DNA from 3 places in the Azotobacter chroococcum genome. Region 2 is predicted to be linked to each of the others. Evidence: riboswitches for the same ligand, from Rfam matches in the RefSeq annotation. Region 2 holds a riboswitch; each other region holds the start of a gene.

Region 1 (7,970 bases), 680 kb from region 2:
TAGCAGCAGCGCCACGGCCTCGTCGAACAGGGTGTCGTTGCCGTTGTCCAGCGCCTCGATCAGGGTGGTCTGCAACTGCAGCACGCCGCCGCCGACGTCGACGATGGCGATGGTGAACACCGTGTGGCCATCGGTGTCCTTGCCGCTCAGCTGGGTGGCGCTGTCGGCGAACAGGGTGATGGCGCCGCCGTGGGTGGCGCTCAGGCTGGTGGCGAGGCCTTCGGGCGGCACGCCGACGAAGCTCAGCAGCGGGGTGAGGGTGCCGGCGCCGTCCGAGCCGTAGTCGCCGGCGGCGCTGAACAGGCTGACCAGGCCGCCGGCCACGGTGGTGGTGACCTGGGCCAGGTGGCCGTTGTCGTCGTTGACGTAAGTGTCGGCGGTTTCGCCGCTGGCGTAGCGGTCGCTGTCGCCGGTGGTCTCGTCGAGTTCGACGGACACCGTCGTGGTGCCGGCCGTCACGGTCTGACTCGGCCCGTCGTCCTCGAAGTTGATATGGCTGCCGACCTCGGCCTGGTCGCCTACCTGGCCGCCGAGGCGGATGTCGCCGAGGTCGAAGGTCTTGTTGCCGCCGCTGCCGCTGACGTTCTGCACGCTGAAGCGATCGAGCATGCCGTCGACTGCGAACTCGACGCGGTAGTTGTCCAGCAGGCCGGTGATCTTCACGCCATCCCCGTCGATGGCGAAGCTGACGCCGCTGTCGTCACCTGAGGTCACCTCCCCGTCGCGTAGCCAAGTGCGCACCAAAACCTCGGCGACGTTGGGGTCGTCGGAGACCAACCAGACCTTGATGCTGATGATGGTCTTTGGCGTGCCATCGATGTTGCCGTCGGTGTAGTCGTCCGTCGCGGCCCCATCACCGTCGGGCGGGGGCGGATTCTTGCCCACTTCATCCGAGTCATAGGCAACGACCATGGCATCCACACGGTTGGTCGGACCGCCCCCCACCTGGACCAGGGTGAAGCCAGCGCTCGGGCCTTCCACGCGCTCTTTGAAATCGATGTTGGCCAGATCGTCGGCGCTGGTCTGGGTCGGCGTGGTCTGCCCTTTGACGAAGTCGACGATTATCCCGTCGGTATCGCCGATCGACTGCGCGTTGCTGCCGATGCCGAAGTCGCTGGTATTGACGGTGTCTATGCCCCGCTCAAAGCCAGTGAACAGGAGCTGGATTCCCGTCTCGGGATCGGTCACCAGGTTCCAGTCGTTCTGTCCGGCTGCAGCGGTGGAGAAGTCGTCGAAAGCGACGTCCTGGACGGCATCGACGAACACCAGACCGGTGAGGTCGACGGCCTCGTCGAAGGAGCCGTTATCGGGATGCTCGATCGCTTCGTATTGAACGATGGTGACTCGCGCGCCGCCGGGATCGCCGACGGTCGGTTCTATCTTCTCCAGGACCAGCGCGAAGGCGACCCGCTCATTCGCTCCCCCCCGGTCGGCATAGCCGAAGATGGTGGTGGCGTTGATCCAGACCAGGGTGATGGGGTCGCCGCCAGCGGTCGTGCTCAAGGCGCTCAGCACCTCGGTAACCACGGTTTCGCCATTCTTCAGGGTGAACTTGAGGCTCGGGTCCACATCGGCCTCGAAGGTCAGCACCTGGTTCTGCGCCGCCTCGATGGCTTCGCCGGCGGCGGGGGCACCCAAGGTGTCCAGGGTGCCGAGCAGCGTGGCGATGGAGCTCAGCAGTATGTCGTCGTCGTTGTTGTCCTCGGTGGCCGTGGCGACGCCGCTGGTCTGCAGCCCCTCGCTTTCGTCGATGGTGACGTCGTTGACGTAGATGATCTCGTCTTCGCCAGTTTCGAAGATGGTGCCCATGGTCAAGCTCCTGCTCGATAGAGGGTTTGGGGAACTTCGTCCACTGAAGTGGCAGTTCCAGTCCTATCGATACGGACCGACCGACGTGCTCGTCGCACGGTTGAGGCAGCCTGGCTGTCTTGGGCAAGACCCTGGGCTTTCCGGCCCCGCATCACTGCGGGTGTGGCTTTGACTAATACGTGCGACAGCTTCCGCGAAAACTCCGCAACGTCTCGAGGTGATGGTTTCTAGGTGCGGCGGACTGCTGCCACAGTCCGCCGCGTCAGTGTCCAGGCCATGCAGGCAGCCATGTACATGCATGTCAGTGTGCAATCACGGGCTGGCACTCTGCAGCTGAGTCTAGCCAAGGTCTGGCGATGCGATAGCAGAAACCCACTCGATCTTCGATGCCGGCAAATATCGATATTTGCCAGCGATCAGAAGATAAATGGCTGGATTCAGGTGGGTATTTTCGTTTTGTCATCCGGGGCGGGAAGGTCTTTCCGACCAGCGGACCTGCCGCTTCGCCTGCCCCGGCTGGCCAGTATTTCGCCTGCTGTCACTGCCCGCTCAGCCGCTTGGCGAAGGATACCGCGTAGGCGGGCGAGCGGAAGCGCAGGATCGGATCGTCGGTCGGGGCGATGCCCTCGGCCATCACCAGCGGGTCGAAGTTGATCTTCTCGCAGGCGGCGCCCTTCTGCGGCATCGCCGCGCTCAGGGTCAGGGTGCCGACCTTCACCTGCTCGCGGTGCTCCGGCCAGGCCTGGGTCGGGTCGTTCTCCGGGTCGCCGGACTGGCCAATGCTCACCAGCATGTCCCAGCGCAGCGGCCCCCGGGCGGTGCGCTCGATCAGCCGCTGCTCGAGGAAGTTGGCCGGCAGGCTCTTCAGCTCCTCGTCGGAGAGCTGCTTCTCGCCGTCCTCGGGCACGAAGCGCCAGCGCACCAGGGTGGCCTTGCCGGTGTCGTCGACGAACTTGAAGGTGTGGATGCCGAAGTAGCTGCTGTTGGCGAAGCTCGGCGGCGGGTTGTGTTCGGCGAGAAATTGCGCCTGCGCCCGGCTGTCCGGGTGGCTGGCCTTGAAGGCTTCGAGTTTGGCCGGGTCGGGTTTGCCAGTGGCCGGGTCGGGCTTCAGGGCGACGATCTGGTCGAGAAAGGTTTTCGGATGCGCCGCGCCGAAGACCGGGGTGTTGAGCATGGTCATGTGCTGCAGGGCGCCGCCGGGCAGGCGGAACTCCAGGGCCATGCCGCGTGGCGACCTGGCCGTGTCGGGGACCTTGGGGTTGCCGCCTGGCAGCGAGAGGCGCGCGACGACCGGCACGGGCTGTCCGGAAAACAGCGCCGAGCGCGACCAGCTGGCCGCGGCGGGCAGGCCGACGAACTCGCCGGTCGCACAGGTTCCCTTGATGTGGTTGCGCCGCTCGCCCGGCGTCACGCCGAAGGTGTCCTCCAGGGCGGAGACCACCTGCTCCGGGGTCACGTCGTCCTGCGCCGCCATGCCGAAGGGGGCGGCCAGTCCCAGGCCGGCGGCCAGCAGCCAGCCCGGCAGATCTTTCCTCTGCATCTTGTTTTCCTCGTTGTCCCTGATTGAAGAACCGCCGTGGCGGATACGGCACTCTTCATGCCAGCAGCCGGTTGCGGATATGACAAGGCCGGCCGCCGTGTGTGCGGGAGGCGTGCAGGCTGTTTCTCGTGGACCATGGTCCAATAGACCGCGACGGCCTGAGCCACCCGCCCGCAGCCGTTCAGGCGCGGAATCGCGCTCTGTGCCGGCGGGCAGGTCGACGGGCGCTGGGTGGCAATGCGGTGTCGGGGACTTCGGGCGCCGGAGTCGGCCGATCGAGCGGCTCGGGCGGGCCGTCAGGACGCTTCCCAGTGCACGGGACAGGCGTGAGAGGCTTCGAGCCGTTCTGCCTCGACCAGAGCCTGGGCTTCCGAGTCCCATATGGCTTCCGAACAGCGCACGACGCTGCTCTCTGCGTCGTGGAAAACGAGGTCGAAGGTTGGCCAGCCATACTGGGCGGAAATATCGCGAACCTGGAAGCGGCGGGAGGAGGAGTGGGGGATGGCACTGGCTTTCATCATTTTTATTCTAGTTTGTCGATTTTCGTGAAAATGGCAGGCCGAGAGGTTGCTGAACCTTTCGACCTGAGTTCCTTCTGTCGGCGGCTCGGCTCCATCCGCACGCGATGGTCGTGCAGACTTGGCAGGCGCCCGAGGGCTTGGTGACTTCATCGGATAAGAAACGGCGAGTAGTGAGGACGTCCCTGTTTCCGTGATGCCTGGTTCTCCCTATGCTCCGACCCTGCTGAACCGCACGCTGGCAAAGTCCCTGGCCGCCATCCTGGCCAGCCTGTGTCGATCCGTCAGCGCGGAAGCGACTGTAGTGCGGCAGCCGTCCCGAATAAATCCGCAAGGTTCTCAAGCCGTTGTAGGCAATGGCTTACAGTGCGCGCGGGTAAGAACGTTTGGGGCCGCCATCGGGGGCGCAGTTCAAGCGCCGATGGTGCCGGGCGATCCGCACCAACCGACGCCGCCGAGAGCAGGGCTCGGCAACTGGCCCAACGCGGGCATGAGAACTATCGGCTTGCGCGAACGGGAGCCGCGGGGGCTGTGCCTCATTGCGCCGGTATGCCGACTTGCAGTGGCAGCAGGCGCGGGAAATCGAGGCGCACGGACCGAACCGCGTGGTGTGTCGCCCAGGTCGTGACAGCTGAAACCGCTCGGACGAGGAGACGAGCCATGCGAGTCCCCCTCTGCCAGGGATGGCCAATTTCTTGCCTGAATATCATCAGCTCCACCGAGAGCTTAAGGATGATTCGGGAGGTCCCCGAAGGAGGCGCGAAATTGAAACCGGTTGTGGTTTTTTTCGAGGCCCTGGTCGAGTGGGCAGACGATCCCCGGCGCTGGATCCGGCTCTTGCGGCAGGTGGGCCTCACTCTGGGTGTCATCGGCGTCCCGTACGCCTGCTCGAGCCTCTACCATGACAACGCGCAACGCCATGTGGATGCCGCGCTGGACATGGCCTTGGAGGATTGCGCGCTCAATCGCATGGTGGTGGCCGATGCGCACACGCTGCCCCAATACAAGGCTTGCGTGAAATCTTTGGTGCGCCGGTACGGCCAATGAGAAGAAATTGACGTCCGGTGCGCCAGGGGCAGGCCGGTGACGATGTTCGGGCGCCGGATCGCTGCAGTCTTGAGCCGGTGTTTCATGTGCACCCGCTGTGGCGGGTGGTCTCAGCGCTTGAGCATCGCCCTTATGTCCGCCAGGGCGTTCTTGCCCCGCGCCGCCCTGGCCTCCACCGGCGCATCCTCCTGGCCTTCCCAGGCCAGGTCGTCCTGCGGCAGTTCGGCGAGGAAGCGGCTGGGCGCGCAGTCGATGATCTCGCCGTACTGCTTGCGCTTGGCGGCGAAGGTCAGCACCAGGTTCTGCCGGGCGCGGGTGATGCCGACGTAGGCCAGGCGGCGCTCCTCCTCGATGGTGTCGGCCTCGATGCTGGAGCGGTGGGGGAGGATTTCCTCCTCCACGCCGATGATGAACACATGGGGGAACTCCAGGCCCTTGGAGGCGTGCAGGGTGAGCATCTGCACGCCCTCGGCGCCTTCCTCCTCTTCCTGCTGGCGTTCCAGCATGTCGCGCAGCACCAGCTTGCCGATGGCCTCCTCGATGGTCATTTCGCCGTCCTCGTCCTTCTCCAGCGTGTTCTTCAGCGCCTCGACGAGGAACCAGACGTTGCCCATGCGCACCTCGGCGACCTTGTCGCTGGAGGCGTTCTGCCTGAGCCAGTTCTCGTAGTCGAGGTCCATCACCATGCTGCGCAGGGCGGCGATCGGGTCGTGCTGCGCGCACTGCTGGCGCACGCCGTCCATCCAGCGGGTGAAGCGCGCCAGGCGCTCGCAGTAGCGGCTGTCGAGGTGCTGGGCGAGGCCCAGTTCACCGGCGGCTTCGTAGAGCGAGAGGTTGCGCTCGCCGGCGTAGTGGCTGAGCTTTTCCAGGGTCGCCGAGCCGATCTCGCGGCGCGGCACGTTGATCACCCGCAGGAAGGCGTTGTCGTCGTCCGGGTTGACCAAGAGGCGGAAGTAGCTCATCAGGTCCTTCACCTCCTGGCGGGCGAAGAAGCTGGTGCCGCCGGAAAGGCGGTAGGGGATCTGGTAGTGCTGCAGCTTGAGCTCCATCAGCCGCGACTGGTAGTTGCCGCGGTAGAGGATGGCGAAGTCGCTGTAGGGCCGGCCGGTCTTCAGGTGCAGGGTGAGGATCTCCATGGCCACCCGCTCGGCCTCGGTTTCCTCGTTGCGGCAGCGGATCACGCGGATCTCGTCGCCGTGGCCCATCTCGCTCCACAGCTGCTTGTCGAACACGTGGGGGTTGTTGGCGATCAGCACGTTGGCGCATTTCAGGATGCGGCTGGTCGAGCGGTAGTTCTGCTCGAGCATCACCACCTTCAGCGAGGGGTAGTCCTCCTTCAGCTGCATGAGGTTTTCCGGACGCGCGCCGCGCCAGGCGTAGATCGACTGGTCGTCGTCGCCGACCACGGTGAACTGGTGGCGCATGCCGACCAAGAGCTTCACCAGCAGATACTGGCTGGCGTTGGTGTCCTGGTATTCGTCGACCAGCAGGTAGCGGATGCGGTTCTGCCACTTCTCCAGGACGTCCGGGTGCTCCTGGAACAGCTTCACCGGCAGCAGGATCAGGTCGTCGAAGTCGACCGCGTTGTAGGCCTTGAGGGTGCGCTGGTAGTGCAGGTAGACGATGGCGGCGGTCTGCTCCCTGGGCGTGCGCGCCTTGTCGAGCGCCTCCTGGGGGAGGATCAGGTCGTTCTTCCAGGCGCCGATGTAGTTCTTGATCTCGTCGACGCCGTCGTCGCCTGCGTACTCCTTCTGCATGATGTCGGTCAGCAGGGCCTTGATGTCGCCCTCGTCGAAGATCGAGAAGCCGGGCTTGTAGCCGAGCCGCGCGTGCTCCTTGCGGATGATGTTGAGGCCGAGGTTGTGGAAGGTGGAGACGGTCAGGCCCTTGCCCTCGGCGCCGCGCAGCAGGCTGCCGACACGCTCCTTCATCTCGCGGGCGGCCTTGTTGGTGAAGGTCATGGCGACGATGTGCCGGGCCTGGATGCCGCACTGCTGGATCAGGTAGGCGATCTTGCGGGTGATCACGCTGGTCTTGCCGGAACCGGCGCCGGCGAGCACCAGGAGCGGGCCGCCGACGTAGGTCACGGCTTCCTGTTGGCGCGGGTTGAGTCGGGACATGGCAGACCTCGCAGGACGGGACGGCCGGGCATTCTAGCAGCCCCGGCCGGCGCCTTTTCAGCGGGCTTTGGCCCGCCGATCCGGCTGGTCGTCCCTGAGCCCCGTGCCCAGCGCCGTTCATGCCATTCGCGGCCGTTCGTGCGGGCGCAGGTCGAAGACCAGCACCTCGGCCTGCTCGCCGTCGGCGAACTCCAGCCGCTCGGCGTGGCGAATGCGCAGGCCGTCGCCCGCCTCCAGGCGCTGGCCGTTGACGCTCAGCGCACCGCGCGCCAGGTGCACGTAGGCGTGGCGCTGCCCGCCGAGTTCCAGGCTGGCCCGTTCCGCGCCGTCGAACAGCCCGGCGTAGACCCGGGCGTCCTGATGGAGGCGCAGCGAGCCCTGCTCGCCGTCCGGCGAGAGGATCAGCTGCAGCCGGCCGCGCTTGTCCTCGGCGGCGAAGCGCTGCTGCTGATAGCCCGGCGTCACGCCCCGGACGGCCGGGACGATCCAGATCTGCAGGAAGTGCACCGGCTCGCGGGGCGAGGCGTTGTACTCGCTGTGGGCAATGCCGGTGCCGGCGCTCATCAGCTGGATGTCGCCCGGGCGGATCAGCGAACCGTTGCCCAGGCTGTCCTGGTGCTCGAGGGCGCCGTCGAGCACGTAGGAGAGGATCTCCATGTCCCGGTGCGGATGCCGGCCGAAGCCCTGGCCGGCGGCGACGCGGTCGTCGTTGATCACCAAGAGGTCGGAGAAGCCGACCTGCTCGGGGTCGTGGTAGTCGGCGAAGGAAAAGCTGTGGCGGGACTGCAGCCAGCCGTGGTCGGCCTGGCCGCGCTCGCTGGAGCGGCGCAGTTCGTGGGTGTTCATCTCGGATTCCTCGGTCGGCGAGGCCCGGCCGGAGCCGGGCGGGAAGCTTCAGGCGTGGGCGATGCGGCGGCTACGGTAGGCATCCAGGCT
Region 2 (7,970 bases):
GGAAGACCATCAGCAGGTCCTCGCGATAGCCAGGCTGGAACACCGTGGAGTCGCGCCGAGAGACCGCGCCGCGGGTCAGGCCGTCGCCGGCGACGGCGAACTGCGCCAGCGGCGCGCCGGTACAGGCCTGCTGGATGAACTGCTCGCGGGCCTTCCGGCCCTTGCCGGGCTTGCTGGAGGCCTGGGCCGCGTCGAGCTTGCGGAAGCTCAGGCGGATGGAGTCGCGCACCCCGGCGTGGATGAAGCGCCAGCGCTCGACGCTGCCGGCCCTGGCGCCGACCACGTAGGGCTCGACCAGGCCGTTGATCGCGGTGCGCCGGCCGGAGGCGTTCCACTGGGTGCCGCCGGTCGGGGTGATGCCGAACTGGCCTTCGTAGCTCTCGATGCCGCCGACGTCGCCCTTGTCGCAGAGCCATTTGCCGTCGGCGTCCTTCTTGATGTTGCCGTCCTGGTCGCGGCAGGTATAGGCGATCTGCTGGAAGACCAGGACGCGTTCGCGGAAGGCCTCGCCGTTGGGCGCGGTCAGCAGGGTGTCGAGATCGCCGGGGATCAGGCTGCCGTCGTCGCGCGCCTGCGGCAGGCGGTCGCCGCGGATGATCAGCGGGCCGGCCATGCCCGAGGCGACCTGCAGCGCGGTCGCGCCGTGCAGGTGCGGGTGGTACCAGAAGGTGCCGGCCGGGTGGTCGGCCGGCACGTTGTACTCGTACTGGAAATCGACGCCCGGGTCGATCTTCAGCAGCACGTTGTCGGAGTTGCCGGACGGGCTCACCCACAGGCCGTGGGTGTGCATGTTGGTGCTGTTGAAGCAGTGCGGGCCGTTGTGCTCGTCGCGCGGCTTGCAGCTCGGGTCGTCCTTGGGCAGCTGGTTGCGCAGGGTCAGGCGGAAGGTCTCGCCCGGCCAGAGTTCCACCTTGGGCCCGACGTAGGGGATCAGCGGGTCGCTGGCCTCGCCCTGGAAGGCGCGCAGGCGCACCGCGTCGTCGCTGTCGGTGTCGGGGTTGTAGATCTTGCCGTCGACGTAGCGGATGGCCAGGTCGTAGAAGACTTCATTGCCGACGCTGGAGGCCTGCGGACGGGCCTTGAGCGGCGTGGCGGTCATCAGGCTCGGGCCGCTCTTGCCGGGTGCGGCGGGCGCGCCGCGCAGCAGGGCGGCCGGCGGTTCGCGGACGATGCGCGCGGCGGGTACTTCCGCCGCGGCCTGCTGGACGGGGGCGAGCTGGACGGCGACCCCGAGGGCAAAGGTGGAGGAGAGGGCGAACAGGCGGCCCCGGTGGAGGCTGGTCATGGGCTTCGTGGGTCCTTGAATTTCTTCTTCGTCGTCGTGCCGCCGCGGCGCGTGCCGTGGGCGGCTTCCTGCATCGACGATGCCGGTGCTGGGGGCTTACATCCGGAACGCCCGTCCCAGAGCGGTTTCGCGAGGCGGCCGGATTGTAGGGGAAGCCCTGTGTGATGCCCATTGTGAATGTGTGGGATTGTCAGGGGCCGCGTTCAGCGGCACGGTGATTGTGGGCGAATGGCGAACAGCGGGGCGGAAACGGGGCCTTCCGGCCCCGTCGCGGTTCAGTGCTGGTGTCCCGAGTCCTCGTCTTCTCCGCTGCCCGTCTGGGAGATGCGCACGTTCTGCATCATGCCCTGGTCCTCGTGGTCGAGGATGTGGCAGTGCAGCACGAAGTCGCCGGTGTAGCGCCGGTAGCGCGAGCGGATGGTGATCAGGTGGTCGTCCTGGACGAACAGGGTGTCGCGCCAGGTGCCCCGCATGTTGGCGTACTGGCTGGGGATGCCGTCGTCGCCGGGCGTCGGCGCGCCGCTCACCTCGTTGCCCTCGGGGTCCTTCACCGAGAGGATCTGGAAGGGATTCACATGGATGTGGAAGGGGTGGCCGAAGGAGAAGGAGGTCAGCTTCCACTCCTCGACGGCGCCCAGGGTGAGCTGGCGCTGCACCGCTTCCTGGTTGTAGGGCGCGCTCTCGAAGGGTTCGGGCTCGCCGCTGCTGAAGTCGATCTTGCCGACCTCGAAGCTGGGCGCCTGGCCGGGCGCCAGGACGATCTGGAAGCCGAGGGTGCGGTTGCCGGTTATCTCGGTGTCGGCGACCGGCTCGTGGGGGGTGAAGGCGCCCAGCTTGAGGCCGTCGGCCAGGTCGGCGAGCACCTGGTTGCGCACCTTGCCCTGCGGCATGCGCGCCCTGGCCGCGGTTTCCAGCGCCTGGCGCAGGAGTGTCGCGGGGTTCTGGCCGGCGGCCGAGCCTTTCACCTCGACGTAGCCGAGCAGTTCGCGCGGGTAGCTTTCGTGGTTGACGCTCTGCTCGGGGCGCAGGGTTTCGTCGACGATGCAGTAGGTGCCGGCTTCGGGGAAGACCATCAGCAGGTCCTCGCGATAGCCGGGCTGGAGCACCGTCGAATCGCGCTGGGAGACCGCGCTGCGGGTCAGGCCGTCGCCGGCGACGGCGAACTGCGCCAGGGGCGCGCCGGTGCAGGCCTTCTCGATGAAGCGCTGGCGCGCCAGCCGGCTCTTGCCGGGCGCGGCGGAGGCCTGGGCCGGGTCGAGCTTGCGGAAGCTCAGGCGGATGGAGTCGCGCACCCCGGCGTGGATCAGCCGCCAGCGCTCGACACTGCCGGCCTTGGCGTCGACCACGTAGGGCTCGACCAGGCCGTTGATCGCGGTGCGCCGGCCGGAGGTGCTCCACAGGGTGGCGAGGGTGCCGTCGCCGCGCGGGACGATGCCGAACTGGTCGTAACGCTCGATCCCCCCGACGTCGCCCGCGGCGCAGAGCCACTTGCCGTCGGCTTCCCGCTTGATGGCGCCGTCCTGGTCGCGGCAGGCGTAGGCGATCTGCTGGAAGAGCAGGGTGCGCTCGCGGAAGGGCCGGCCATTCGGCGCGACCAGCAGGGTGTCGAGGTCGCCGGGGACCAGGCTGCCGTCGTCCTTGGCCTGCGGCAGGCGGTCGCCGCGGATGATCAGCGGGCCGGCCATGCCCGAGGAGACCTGCAGCGCGGTGGTGCCGTGCAGGTGCGAGTGGTACCAGAAGGTGCCGGCCGGGTGGTCGGCCGGCACGTTGAATTCGTACTGGAAGGTGGTCTGCGGGGGGATCTTCAGGTGCACGTTGTCGGAGTTGCCGGACGGGCTCACCCACAGGCCGTGGGTGTGGATGTTGGTGTTGTTGAAGCAGTGCGGCACGTTGTGGTCATGCTCCCCATGGGGACAACTCGAGTCGTCGGTCGGCAGCTCGTTGTGCAGGGTCAGGCGGAAGGTCTCGCCCGGCCAGAGTTCCACCTTGGGGGCGACATAGGGGGTGGGGGCCTGCGGATCGGCCGCTTCGCCCGCGTAGGCGCGCAGGCGCACGGCGTCGTTCTGCCCGGTTTCGGGATTGTAGATCTTGCCGTCGACGTAGCGGACCTTCAGGTCGTAGAAGACCTCCGGCTGGGAGCCGGAGGTCCGCTGGCGCTCGGCGGAAAGGCGCTGCCCCGGCGTTCCCGGCTCCGGGGGGGCGCCGCGCAGCACGGCGGCCGGCGGTTCGCGGACGATGCGCGACTCCGCTATCGGGGCGGCGGAGGCGGTCTGGCTGGCAAGGCCGAGGGCGAGGGTCGAGGACAGGGCGAGCAGGCGCCCCGGACTGGTGCAGGTCATGTGCGAGAGTCCCTGATGTTGTTCTGTCGTCTGCCGCGGTCGCACATCCGGTCCGCGGGCAGGCCCGCCGGCCGGCCGGCGCCCTGCGGCGGCTTCCTGCCTCGGTTGAGTCGCTGATTGCAAGGGTGCTGCACGGAATGCCCGCTACTGCCCGGAGTGCTCGTCCCGGCGCGGCTTGGCGAGGCTGTTCGAAGTCTAGTGGAGCGCTCGAAAAGTTCCCTGAAGCCCGACGAAAAGCAGGGGCTCGGCTGCGTGGGTGGCGCCGGGCCTGAACGAAAATGCCCGCATCCTGCGATGCGGGCATGTTCCCTGTCGCCGCTGTGGTCCTGCCGCGCAGGAGCGCGGAGTCAGACGGGCGTGGCGAACTGGATGTCGCTGTCGGGGTTGAAGCCGGTGACCCCGACCAGGGTCAGCGACCAGCTGTCGTCGCCGGTGATGGTCAGCACGGTGTCGTCGCTGGCACCGTCGTCGTCGGCATCGGTCTGGGCGATGCCGAACAGCTCGTCGAACTGCGCGGCGGTGAGGCCGGAGAAGTCGAGGATGTCCTCGCCCTGCACGAAGTCGGTGATGGTGTCGTGGCCGTCCGTGCTGGTGGCGGTCAGACCGCTGCCGAAGCTGAACAGGTCGGAGTAGTAGCGGGTCTGGAGCGTTCTACCGGTGGTGAAGGTGAAGTCCTCGCCCTCGGAGAGCTGGCCGGCCAGGACGTCCACGCCGTCGACCCAGACCGAGGGCACGCCGGTAGTGGTCTGGTTGAGTTCGATGGTGTAGTCCTGCCCGCCGGCCAGGTCGTACTTGGTCACCAGGTAGTCCAGCCACTGGTTGTAATTCTTGGCGAAGTCGCCCTGGCCGGTGCCGTCGAGCAGCTGGCCGTCCTCGCCGACGTAACCCCCCATGCCGTTGGCGATCAGCCAGTCGGTGAAGCGCTCGCTGACGGCCTCGTCCTCGACGACCTCGAAGCTGTAGTGGAAGCCGTCCGCGCCCGCGCCGCCGGTCAGGGTGTCGTCGCCCTCGTGGCCGGTGAGACGGTCGTCGCCGTCGCCGCCAGCGAGACTGTCGTCGCCCTCCTGGCCGTGCAGGATGTCGTCGCCGGCGTCGCCGTAGAGGCTGTCGTCGCCCTGCTGGCCGTTGAGCACGTCGTTGCCGTCGCCGCCATAGAGGGTGTCGTCGCCTGCCTGGCCGTTGAGGTTGTCGTTGCCGCCTTCGCCGTAGAGGGTGTCGTCGCCGGCACCGCCGTTCAGCGTGTCCTTGCTGTCGGTGCCTTCGAGCGTTTCGCTGTTATCGCTTCCGTTGATTGCTGCCATTTTTCCTCCCCCACCCAGGCCCGCGGAGGAAGCAAGTGCGCCTCGAATGCACGGGCCAGGGTTTTCCGTTTCTGGATGAAGTTGAACGTCTGGCGGCCCGGCCATCTCGGTGAGATCCGTGGCTTTCCGTGCTCGCATCGCTACGAGGTTGGCTTTGGCAGGCAAAACGATAGCACTTAGGTGTCAATTTGCCATCTTGGAGCGTGACCTTGCCCAACGAAAAACGGGGCCGCGCGGGCCCCGTTTTTCGTACTGCGGCTGCGGCTTACTGGCCGGGGATGTCCCGGCTCAGGTGCACCGGTTCTGCGCGCGGACGGCGCATGCGGATGTTCAGCGCTTCCACCGCCAGCGAGAAGGCCATGGCGAAGTAGACGTAGCCCTTGGGCACGTGCACCTCGAAGCTCTCGGCGATCAGCACGGTGCCGACCACGATGAGGAACGACAGGGCCAGCAGCTTGAGGCTCGGGTGCTTGTCGATGAACTCGCTGATGGTGCCGGAGGCGGCCATCATCACCAGCACGGCGACGATGATCGCGGCGACCATCACCGGCACGTGGGAAACCATGCCGACTGCGGTGATCACCGAGTCCAGGGAGAACACGATGTCGATGATGGCGATCTGGACGATGGTGCCGATGAACTGGCCGCCGCCCTTGGGCGTCTCGTTGGTCTCGTCCTCGCCTTCCAGGCCGTGGTAGATCTCGGTGCTGCTCTTCCACAGCAGAAACAGGCCGCCGAAGAACAGGATCAGGTCGCGTCCGGAAATGCCCTGGCCGAAGACGTGGAAGAGGTCGACGGTCAGGCCCATGACCCAGGAGATCGACAGCAGCAGGAGAATCCGGGTGACCATCGCCAGCGCCAGGCCGAACAGCCGGGTGCGGGCCTGCATCTCCTTCGGCATGCGGCCGACGAGGATGGAGATCATGATGATGTTGTCGATGCCGAGCACGATCTCCAGCGCGGTCAGGGTGAAGAAGGCAACCCAGATCTCCGGGTTGGTCAGCCAGTCCATAAAGGGTCCTCAAATTGTCGGTTGAACGGCCGGCAGCGGGTGGCCGCCGGCCGTGGGAGTCTGTACGCGACAGTGTGAAATTTTCGTCAGTGCGTCGTTCAGTTGCCGGCCAGCGGGAAGACGCCGATGGCCAGCGCGGCGAGCATTATCGCCACACAGATCAGCGTGGCCAGCTTCAGGGCGAAGCGCTGCAGGTCGCCGAACTCGATCTTCGCCAGGCCCACCAGCAGGTAGGTGGAGGGCACCAGCGGGCTGAGCAGGTGCACCGGCTGGCCGACGATCGAGGCGCGGGCCATCTCCACCGGGCTGATGCCGTAGTGGCTGGCGGCCTCGGTGAGCACCGGCAGCACGCCGTAGTAGAAGGCGTCGTTGGACATGAAGAAGGTGAACGGCATGCTGACCAGCGCGGTCACCACGGCCAGATAGGGGCCCATCGCGTCGGGGATCAGCGCCAGCAGGCTCTTCGACATGGCGTCGACCATCCCGGTGCCGGAGAGGATGCCGGTGAAGATGCCGGCGGCGAAGATCAGCCCGACCACCGCCAGCACGTTGCCGGCATGCGCGGCGACGCGTTCCTTCTGCGCCTTGAGGCAGGGGTAGTTGATGATCATGGCGAGGCTGAAGGCGATCATGAACAGCACCGGCAGCGGCAGCACGCCGGCGATCAGGGTGCCCATCAGGCCCAGGGTCAGCATGGCGTTGATCAGCAACAGCTTCGGCCGGCGCGCTTCGGGGTACTGGGAGACGCTGACGTCGGAATGGTCTTCAGTGCCGTCGGCCAGGTGCAGCACGCCGAGGCGCGCGCGCTCGCGCTTGCCGTAGAGGTAGGCCATGCCCAGCAGGGCGGCCACGCCGATCGCCATGGCCGGGATCATCGGCACGAAGACGTCCGACGGGTCGACGTGCAGGGCGCTGGCGGCGCGGGCGGTGGGGCCGCCCCAGGGGGTCATGTTCATGATCCCGCCGGCGAGGATGATCAGGCCGGCCATGATCCGCGGGTTCATGCCGATGCGGCTGTACAGCGGCAGCATGGCGGCGACGCAGATCATGTAGGTGGTGGCGCCGTCGCCGTCCATGGAGACGATCAGCGCCAGCGCGGCGGTGCCGACGGACACCCGCAACGGGTCGCCCTTGACCATGCGCAGGATGAAGCGCACCGGCGGGTCGAACAGCCCCGAGTCGATCATCAGGGCGAAGTAGAGGATGGCGAACATCAGCATCACCCCGGTCGGGGCGAGCTTGGTGATGCCCTGCAGCATCATCGGGCCGATGTCGCCGGCGAAGCCGCCGAACAGGGCGAACAGTACGGGGATGACGATGAGGGCGATCAGCGCCGAGAGGCGCTGGGTCATGATCAGGACCATGAAGGTCAGGACCATGGCGAAGCCGAGGAAGGTCAGCATGGCGAGTACTCCGGACGTGGGGACGTGCTGCGTGGCCTGGCGGTCAGCGCAGGGAGGTCGACGGGCTGTGGGAGGGCAGGGCGGGGGCGGACGAACGGGAAACGGGGTGCATGGCAATCTCCACTCATTGTTTTTGTCGGGCGACCGGTCGGGCGCCGGCTCTGGAGATGGATGCTACGCAGCCAAACTTTCAGCGAGCTTTCGCTGGAGAAATGCGCTGATCGTGGAGTGAAAAAGCGTATCTTGCGGGGTGATCTGTCGGGAGTGTGAGTTCGGCGCCGAGTTCGCCTTCGCGCATTCCGCTACTTTCCGCTGCCGCCCATGAACATGAAGAAGCCCCGCACGGGGCGGGGCTTCTTCATTCAGCGGGAGTGTCGCTTAGACCTGCAGGACCGGGAGTTCGGCCTTGGCCGCCGCTTCCTTGTACTCGGCGATCTGGTCGAAGGACAGGTAGCGATAGATATCGGCAGCCATGGTGTCGATGTTCTTCGCGTATTCCATGTACTCCTCAACGGTCGGCAGCTTGCCAAGGATCGAGGCGACCGACGCCAGTTCGGCGGAAGCCAGGAACACGTTGGTCGCATCGCCCAGACGGTTCGGGAAGTTACGGGTCGAGGTGGAAACCACGGT
Region 3 (7,970 bases), 800 kb from region 2:
CTGCAACTGAACACCAACGTGCTGCAGATCGAGAACGAGTACTACTCGAGCATCCGCCCCAAGCGCATCACCGGCAGCGGCGAGCGGCCGATCCAGGCGCTGGTCGCCCGCGGCGTGCAGTACGTCGAGGTGCGCTGCCTAGACATCGACCCCTTCCTGCCGCTGGGCATCGACCTCGACGAGGCGCGCTTCCTCGACGCCTTCCTGCTGTTCTGCGCCCTCGAGGACAGCCCCTGCCTCGCCCCGGACGAATGCGCCAGCTGCACCGGCAACTTCCTCAAGGTGGTCAAGGAAGGCCGCCGCCCCGGCCTGCACCTGCAGCGCCGGGGCAAGCCGGTACTCTTCGCCGACTGGGCCGGCGAGTTGCTCGAACGCCTGCAGCCCTGCGCCGAGCTGCTCGACCGGGCCTACGGCGGCGACGGCTACGCGAGCGCCCTGCACGCCCAGCAGGCCAAGGTCGCCAACCCCGAGCTCACCCCCTCGGCCAGAGTCCTCGCGACCCTGCGCGAACGCGGCGAAAGCTTCCGCGCCTTCGCCCTGCGCCAGAGCCTGGCCCACGCCGAAAGCTTTCGCGCCCGCCCGCTGGGCGAGGAGGAGCGCCAGGCCTTCGAAGCCGAGGCCCGCGCCTCGCTGGCCGAGCAGGCCGAACTGGAACGCCGCGACAGCGGCAGCTTCGACGACTTCGTCGCGGCGTATCAGACGAGCATCCAGACCGCCGGAGCCTGAGCGCTACCACCAAGGCCGGCAAGCCGGCCGTCTTGTCGGCAGGCGCCCCCTGGCGAATCCACCTGCCGCTTAACGGGGCATTCATTGCGGCGCAAGCTTTTGCGTCCGCCCGCTGGACGAGGAGGCGCGCCAGGCCTTCGAGGCAGAGGCCTACGCCTCCCTGACGGACCAGGAATGCCGGGCAGCGCTAAACCAGATGCTTGCTTCGCCGCCTATCGGTCGGCCTGGACACTGCCACCAAGGCCCTTTCAGCCAGTCCGTGCAGTTAAGGGCGGGTTACAGCCAAACGAGCTCTTCCCGTTACCCAAGGACTCCTCCAATCCGGCAGGGTTGCTCCTTATTTGCTCCTTTTCACCGCAAGTAGCTAACGAAGATTGCAATGTTTCGGTCAGTCAACCGTTCATCGAAGTCAACATATACGAATGTATAACAGCATGTTATCGTTAGCCTGCTTGCAAAGATAGCGCTGTCTTTTGGAGCGCCACAGCTTCGCTCCCTGGGTCAACTCACTCCACGGTGAGCGGAAGCTGAACTGAAAAAGGCAAAACCATCGAAAGATGGCGACGCAAAGTCTCCGGTCTAAAGGAAATTTTCCGATGATAGCGGGACCGCCAGTTTTGTATGTCGACACGGTTTCCGTGCTCGCTTCTGAACTATTGCTCTTTCACTCGCCCCTGCTGGTGCCCCGTGCCTGCAGTGCGGCCGCGTCGCGTGCGGATCAGGCCGCCCGGGTGCATGCAGCAATGCCTGGCAAGACTGCGCATGTCCTCTTCCGATGGGTCACTCAACCGAGAAGGGTCAGGGGTATCGACATGAGCACACCCGACGCCACCCTGGCCAGCAGGAAGTTGCCCCTGGCAGCGCCCCTGTCGTGACTTCTCATCACACAAGGTAAAGCGACTCCCCATGAGAGCATCACCAAGCCAATTTTTTGCAATTTCCCTGCTCAGCATCGCGATTTCAGGCCTGTTGTCAGGCGCAGCGGTTGCGGCACAGACCCCCACGGCGCTCGAGCAGGTACCCGACGGCAAGGGCGGCGTGAAATGGCAGGAAGTGCAGCACGACGCGTCGGCCGAGGAAGAGCAGAAAGGCCAGGGCCGGAAAAAGTTTCTCGGTATCCAGGCGATCACCACCGAGCCGGATGGCAGCGTGAAGGTCGAGATGGGCAAGCCCGAAGTCCGGCAGCCCGCGTCGGGTGACGTCTTCGTCTCCAACGAGAAACTCGACGAGCACGTCATCTTCCAGGCGTTCGCGCTCTATCAGCCGAACGACAATGCGACCTACAAGGCCCTGGCCGAGAATGCCCCGCAGTTGGCGCAGTGGGGCATCACCGATGTCTGGTCGCCGCCGCCCTACCGCGCCGCCTCCGACTCCAAGTACGGCGAAGGCTACGCGATTGCCGACCGCTACGACCTCGGCGCCTACGACAAGGGCCCGACCAAGTACGGTACCGCCGACGAGCTGAAGGCGGCCATCGGCGCCCTGCACAACAACGACATCCGCATCCAGGTCGACGTGGTTCCGAACCAGATCATCGGCCTGAACGAGCGCCACGTGCTGCCGGTGACCGGGATCGACATGTACGGCAACCCGATGAACCCCTTCCTCGACCACTATCTCTACTCGACCTACAGCAAGGGTTCGGCGCCGGGGCAGGCTGAGCACGGCGTGATCAAGGAATGGGACTACTTCCACTTCCACGGCACCACGACGCAGTACCAAGGCCTGTTCCGGGTGCTCAGCGATGCCAACAGCAAGCTCTACCGCTATCTTGGCCCGAACCATCCCGAAAACTACCTCCCGGCTTTCCTGGCCGAGAGCGACGCGGCCAAGTACGGCAAGATCAACACCATCGACGGCTATCTGCTGGCCGATACCTGGTTCGCGGTCGAGAACGCGGAGAGCGAAAACGCCGTGTATGCGCCGCTCTTCCTGTACTACGAAGAGCCGCGCAGTGGCGTCGTCGAGCAGACCTTCATGGACTTCGCGCGCGAGAACGGCTACACGGGCAGCGACGAAGATATCCGCGCCACTATGCTGGCCGAGCTGCGCATGACCCCCAACCCCATCGGCCCGCTGATGGACGAGTACCTGGCCGCCCAGCCCGGCTACTCGAAGAAATCGGAAGACGACGCCAGGGTCACCGCGCTGCGCTACGATGGCCCCGAGAACGACGCATCGCACATCGGTACCAACGTGCTCGACTTCGAGTTCCTGGTGGGCAACGACCTCGACACCATCCGCGAAGACGTGCAGCAGGAGCAGCTGAACTGGCAGAAATATCTGCTCGACTTCGGTTTCGACGGTTTCCGTATCGATGCTGCCTCCCACATCAACACCGATATCCTGCGCGACGAGGTGACTCAGCGGCTCAACTACTTCGCCGGCGAGGACGTCAACGAGCACCTGAGCTATATCGAGTCCTATGTGGCCCAGCAGGTCGATTTCGAGCAGTCCAACAACTACGGTCAGATGGCCATGGACGCCGGCCCCTTCTCGGGCCTGATGTTCTCCTTCGGCCGCGACTGGGCGCCGCTGCGCTACGCCTTCGAGGCATCACTGATCGACCGGGTCAACGGCGGTCCGGCACTGCCCAACTGGTCGTTCGTGAACAACCACGACCAGGAGCACAACATCCTGGTGAACGTCCCGCTGACCGAGGAAGAGGCCGGGGGCTACGAGCCGAACAGCCAGCCCTACGAACTGCGTCAGCTAGAGAAGTACGACGCCGACCGCAACAGCGTCGAGAAGCAGTGGGCGCCCCACAACGTCCCGGCCATGTACGCCATCCTGCTGACCACCAAGGACACCGTGCCGACCGTCTTCTACGGCGACATGTTCATGTCCTCGAAGCCGTACATGTCGACCCCGACACCGTACCGCGACGACATCGTGAACATCCTCAAGCTGCGCAAGCAGTTCGCCAAGGGCGAGCAGGTGATCCGCTACGAGAACAGCAACACCGGCAGCAACGGCGAGGACCTGGTCAGCAACATCCGTCTCGGCAACGACCGCAAGACAGGTGTGGCCGTGGTCGCCGGCAACAACCCGGCGCTGGATACGACGATCACCGTCGACATGGGTGCGCAGCACCGCAACCAGTGGTTCGTCGACGCCATGGGCTACCAGCCGGAGCGGCTCAAGACCGACAAGGACGGCCGCCTCACCGTTCAGGTCAAGGGCACCCAGAACGTGGACGTGAAGGGCTACCTGGCCGCCTGGGTTCCGGATCTCCAGGCCCAGGAGTGAGCCTGCTCGTCACCGAGCGGTTCGCTTGAAGGGAGGGCGGCTCGCCAGCGGGCCGCCCTCTTTGACCGATATTTTGTCCTGCTCCGTTTTGAAACCTCTCGACGCATGTTGATAGGCGCATCGAATCCCTCGAGCTGATGCGGAAGACCCGATGCACTGCATCGGGTCGACAACCATCGACTCCAACTCTGACGAAGTTATCTTCGGGGGCACCGATCAGACATGCTTAGCGGACGTCCGAAGGCCCGAGTTTCACAATCCGCACCTTGGCAATGCTGGCCCGATTGACAGGACCGCCTATTCCGCCGCTACCGGAATAGATGGCATTCGACTTCAGATAACTCATATTGAAATAATCGCTGAACACGAGACGATAGTTTCCGGGCTCCAGATCGACCGCCATCTCCGTAGACGTCCTCAGAGGTTGCTCACCATTACGCGGATCGACATGCGGCATTTGCACGATACCGGTAGCTACCACCTTGTTGCGGCCTCTCAGCACATCAATTTGTTTCACCGCGTTGGTGACCCCGGTATTAATGGCATATTGATGGTTGTTATAGACCAGCTCGATGGCGTAGCGACCAGACTCCCTGATAGCGATGTCCTGGATTTCCAACGTATCGGTGGGAGCACCCCAGTCGCGCAACGTCGGCTCGGTAATACCGTCAGAGGGCGGCGTTACCGCAACATTACTAAGCACGCGAGCATCGGTCACAGGAATGACCTGGACCGCTGCCTCATCGGAGCAGAACGGCGCCGAATGATGCGAACGATGGCCACTGCTGCTGAAGACTGCCTGCACTGCATAGCAGACACGGGATCCGGCGGGAGCCTTGCTGCGGTCAGTCCAGCTCATCTGCGTCAATCGATCGTCAACGAGCTTGCCATCCCGGAAAATACGATAGTACACCGAGTCGCTCGAAATCCCGGTATTTCCATTATCCGTAAAGTGGACAGTGTACTTGCCATCTTTTTGCACAATGGAGGTGACCTGCGGCTCGACAGGAGCAAAGACACGCGGATCCCGATGATCGCCTGGATCGACCTCTGGCGCCATGGTGATACGCGTATCACCGGCATGCAAGTCACCGAAGTCGACTTCGATGACGTTCGCAGCATTGTTCAGCTGACTTTCTTCGATGACGCCGGTAACCGGCGCTCCGTTCAAGCGTACCGTCTCAACCATGTAGTAGCCTGTCCCGGACATCGCCTTCGGCAAATTCAGCACCACGTCGAGAGAGCGGCCCTTGTAGTGGAGTCCGGAAAGCCGTGCCTGGGGTGAATCACCGAACAACTGCCGTGCTTTGGCCGTAAGGAATGGTTCGACCGTAATTCCAGACTTGTCGACTTGATATCCAAATATCGTCCCGATGACCATATTCAGATAACCCGCGACAGACCACAGCTGACGCTTGGAGTTGATCACCGGGCCATCATCATAAAAAGGCTTTCCGGTCAGCCACTCCAGGTTTTCCATGTTGGAGAGATTCAATGCCGCTCCCCGCACGAGGGATTGGATCGCGTTATCTGCGACCGCCGAATTACGGACCTTGGCAGCCGCCTGCAGCTCATATGCAGTGACAAAGGGCCATAGCGCACGGTTGTGATAGACCTCTACACCCGGCTGCTGCGGGTAATACACCGGAACGCCCAGCTCGCCATGCGGATAGTTGGCCAGAACCTCCGATGCACGGCTTGACGGAGCGATCCCGCTCAGGATGGCCAGAGCCGAGCCGAGCATGTCGAATTTTTCGACGGGTGCCTGATCCTCGGCCGCGCTCGTCAGACTCGCGTATAAACCCGCCTCTTCCAGCCAGAAATGTTTATTGATTTTGTCCTTCAGCGCATCGGCCCAATCATCATAGCGCTGCGCCAGCGGCGCATCACCATGTTCACGGGCCAGTCGCGCGGTCAGTCGCAGCGCCTGGTAATGAACGACGTTGGTCGACAGAGCCTTGGACTCGGACATGTGACTCAGGTTATCGACGATCCAAGTCGCGTAGGTCTGCGTGCGCCAGTCAAGATAGGATTGCTCACCGTTATACAGGCCGAGCGCCTGATCGAATGCCGCCTGGCGATCAGCTTCAATGGTGCCGCGCAAGGCGGCGTAGGCATAATCCGAGAACTTGTCGTAGGCCTCACCGGATAGGCTGTTGAGAACGCTTTCGGCCGCCAGAGCCCAGGTCACACGGTCCGTGCTCACCGGCCAACTGCCGCCGGAGCCGGTATCCTGAACAATCTGAAGGGTGCCCTCGGGAAGGCTCGCAGGCGACTGAGCCCCTTCACGGAAGTCGCTGGTCTTGAAGCGCAGCGAATTGATAACTTGCGCAGGATTAAGCTCGGCCAAGCCGAGCCGGGCCGCATAGGACAAGTCACGGGTCCAGACGTAGGTCCATTTTTCTCCTGTCTGGAAACAGTTGCAGGCAATGGGCTCGCCAGCATTGTAGCTGCCGTCACGGATCTCGCTGACACTCAGCATCTTCAAGTCGTCCATGGCCATGGCGAACAGGCCATCGAACATCAAGTTGCCGCTCCGCAGCAAGGGGTGCGCGGCATCTTCGGTGAAAACCCGCCGCTTCTCGGCATCGTCACGAAGGTCCATCGTCGTGCTGATCGTATAGGTGCGCTGCGCCGCTTCCTGATTGGTTACCGACACGGTGACCGTTTCATCGCGACCGTTCGGCTCGAGTGGGTAGGCTGGGAAGATCACCGAGTTATCTACCCCGTCCTCCCCGGTCTGGGCTGCCTGGGGATTGTCAGCATAAGCGCCCCCGTAGAGCGCCGCCAAGGACAGCGCTACAGCGGTCATAGCAGTGGTGCCAAGATATTTGCGACGAAACATACGAGCTTCCTATTGTTGGGATTATTGGTAAGCAAGAGGCGCGTTTCCTTGCGTATCGCGCTTTTTCCTTGAGGTGTACGACCTCAGGACCAAGGGCCCCAGGGTCGGAAGTCAGTGGCGGAGGGATTTGACTCGTAGCTGCAGATAACCGCAGCAGGCAATGTCCGCTGTCCTCCCGGTGCAGAGTGGCTGCCAGGGAAAGGCCAAGGACATCCTGGGGAAGGAGGAACATCGCCCACGATCGTGCGCGCATGGACAGCTGGAAGCATTAGGGATACCTCTTAGCTCTAAGACAGCGCTTTCTTGCGATCCGCAACACCGCAAGGCAAAGTCTGCTGCCGCCATTTTGTTGTTTTTATCGATTGCCATCAGGGCCACCCAACGCGGGCAGGAGAGTAAGCCTGCGCCCAAGTCAATGCCACTGGGATAGCGCAACCCTAGTGCCTGAAGTTTTGTTTGACAAGCGGCTTATTCCATAAAGTTCGCCAAGGTAAAACGATTCATCTAGATTTTCCGGGCAATCGCATGACCCCTTTCTCCCCTCTCCCATCAATGGGAGAGGGGCCGGGGGAGAGGGCGTGAATGACTGCCCCCACCCCCGTCATGCGATTGCCTCGTCTAGATTTCCTTGCGCAAAGCTCAATGAATAAGATAACGTTACCCAGATAAAGTCGGCAGTCGCCTAAGATCATCGGGCTTGATTCTTCTTAGCTATTTAGCTATCTGTTCGTTTCGGAGCGCCAACGCCCCCGGATGACAAGAGATAAAAACAACAAAATCACGGTGACAGATGTGTTGTGCGGCGAATTCAGACCCCACAAAGACAGCGCTGCCTCCGAATTAAGGTATCCTATGCTTCCCCGACAACGCTCCAGTGCCCATGGGTGACGCTGCTTGCGGCACATTCACGGCTCGTCAGGCGCACTGCCCACGCCCTGCTGTCGCCCTCGTCGTCTCCCACGGGAAACTCGACGAACATGTCATCTTCCAGGCGTTCGCGCTCTATCAGCCGAATGACAGCGCGACCTACCTACCACGCGGAGCGGCTCAAGAGCGGCAAGGACGGCCGCCTCACCGTTCAGGCCAAGGGCACCCAGAACGTGGACGTGAAGGGCTACCTGGCCGCCTGGGTTCCGGACACCCAGGCCCA

Evidence for each region. A riboswitch is a leader RNA that binds a small molecule or an ion and turns the genes downstream of it on or off. The one in region 2 is predicted to bind cyclic di-GMP.
Region 1: linked by a shared signal. The riboswitch ahead of ACG10_RS19580 (hypothetical protein) and the one ahead of ACG10_RS01370 (calcium-binding protein) in region 2 are both predicted to bind cyclic di-GMP.
Region 3: linked by a shared signal. The riboswitch ahead of ACG10_RS19000 (glycoside hydrolase family 70 protein) and the one ahead of ACG10_RS01370 (calcium-binding protein) in region 2 are both predicted to bind cyclic di-GMP.

The regions. Positions count from the first base shown of each region.
Region 1 covers NZ_CP011835.1:4,171,846-4,179,815, reverse strand. Annotated here, with positions in the region: gene ACG10_RS19580 (hypothetical protein) at 1-1,809, opposite strand, end outside; cyclic di-GMP riboswitch class I at 1,911-1,986, opposite strand; gene ACG10_RS19575 (catalase family peroxidase) at 2,348-3,349, opposite strand; gene ACG10_RS19570 (hypothetical protein) at 3,646-3,867, opposite strand; gene ACG10_RS19565 (hypothetical protein) at 4,528-4,914, shown strand; gene rep (DNA helicase Rep) at 5,025-7,034, opposite strand; gene ACG10_RS19555 (pirin family protein) at 7,152-7,880, opposite strand; gene ACG10_RS19550 (DoxX family protein) at 7,929-7,970, opposite strand, start outside.
Region 2 covers NZ_CP011835.1:279,597-287,566, forward strand. Annotated here, with positions in the region: gene ACG10_RS01360 (multicopper oxidase family protein) at 1-1,285, opposite strand, end outside; gene ACG10_RS01365 (multicopper oxidase family protein) at 1,561-3,624, opposite strand; gene ACG10_RS01370 (calcium-binding protein) at 3,972-4,925, opposite strand; cyclic di-GMP riboswitch class I at 5,014-5,088, opposite strand; gene ACG10_RS01375 (TerC family protein) at 5,191-5,937, opposite strand; gene ACG10_RS01380 (CitMHS family transporter) at 6,036-7,340, opposite strand; gene acnB (bifunctional aconitate hydratase 2/2-methylisocitrate dehydratase) at 7,719-7,970, opposite strand, start outside.
Region 3 covers NZ_CP011835.1:4,059,637-4,067,606, forward strand. Annotated here, with positions in the region: gene gshA (glutamate--cysteine ligase) at 1-726, shown strand, start outside; cyclic di-GMP riboswitch class I at 1,257-1,342, shown strand; gene ACG10_RS19000 (glycoside hydrolase family 70 protein) at 1,765-3,975, shown strand; gene ACG10_RS19005 (alpha-L-rhamnosidase-related protein) at 4,202-6,820, opposite strand; gene ACG10_RS23875 (hypothetical protein) at 7,834-7,970, shown strand, end outside.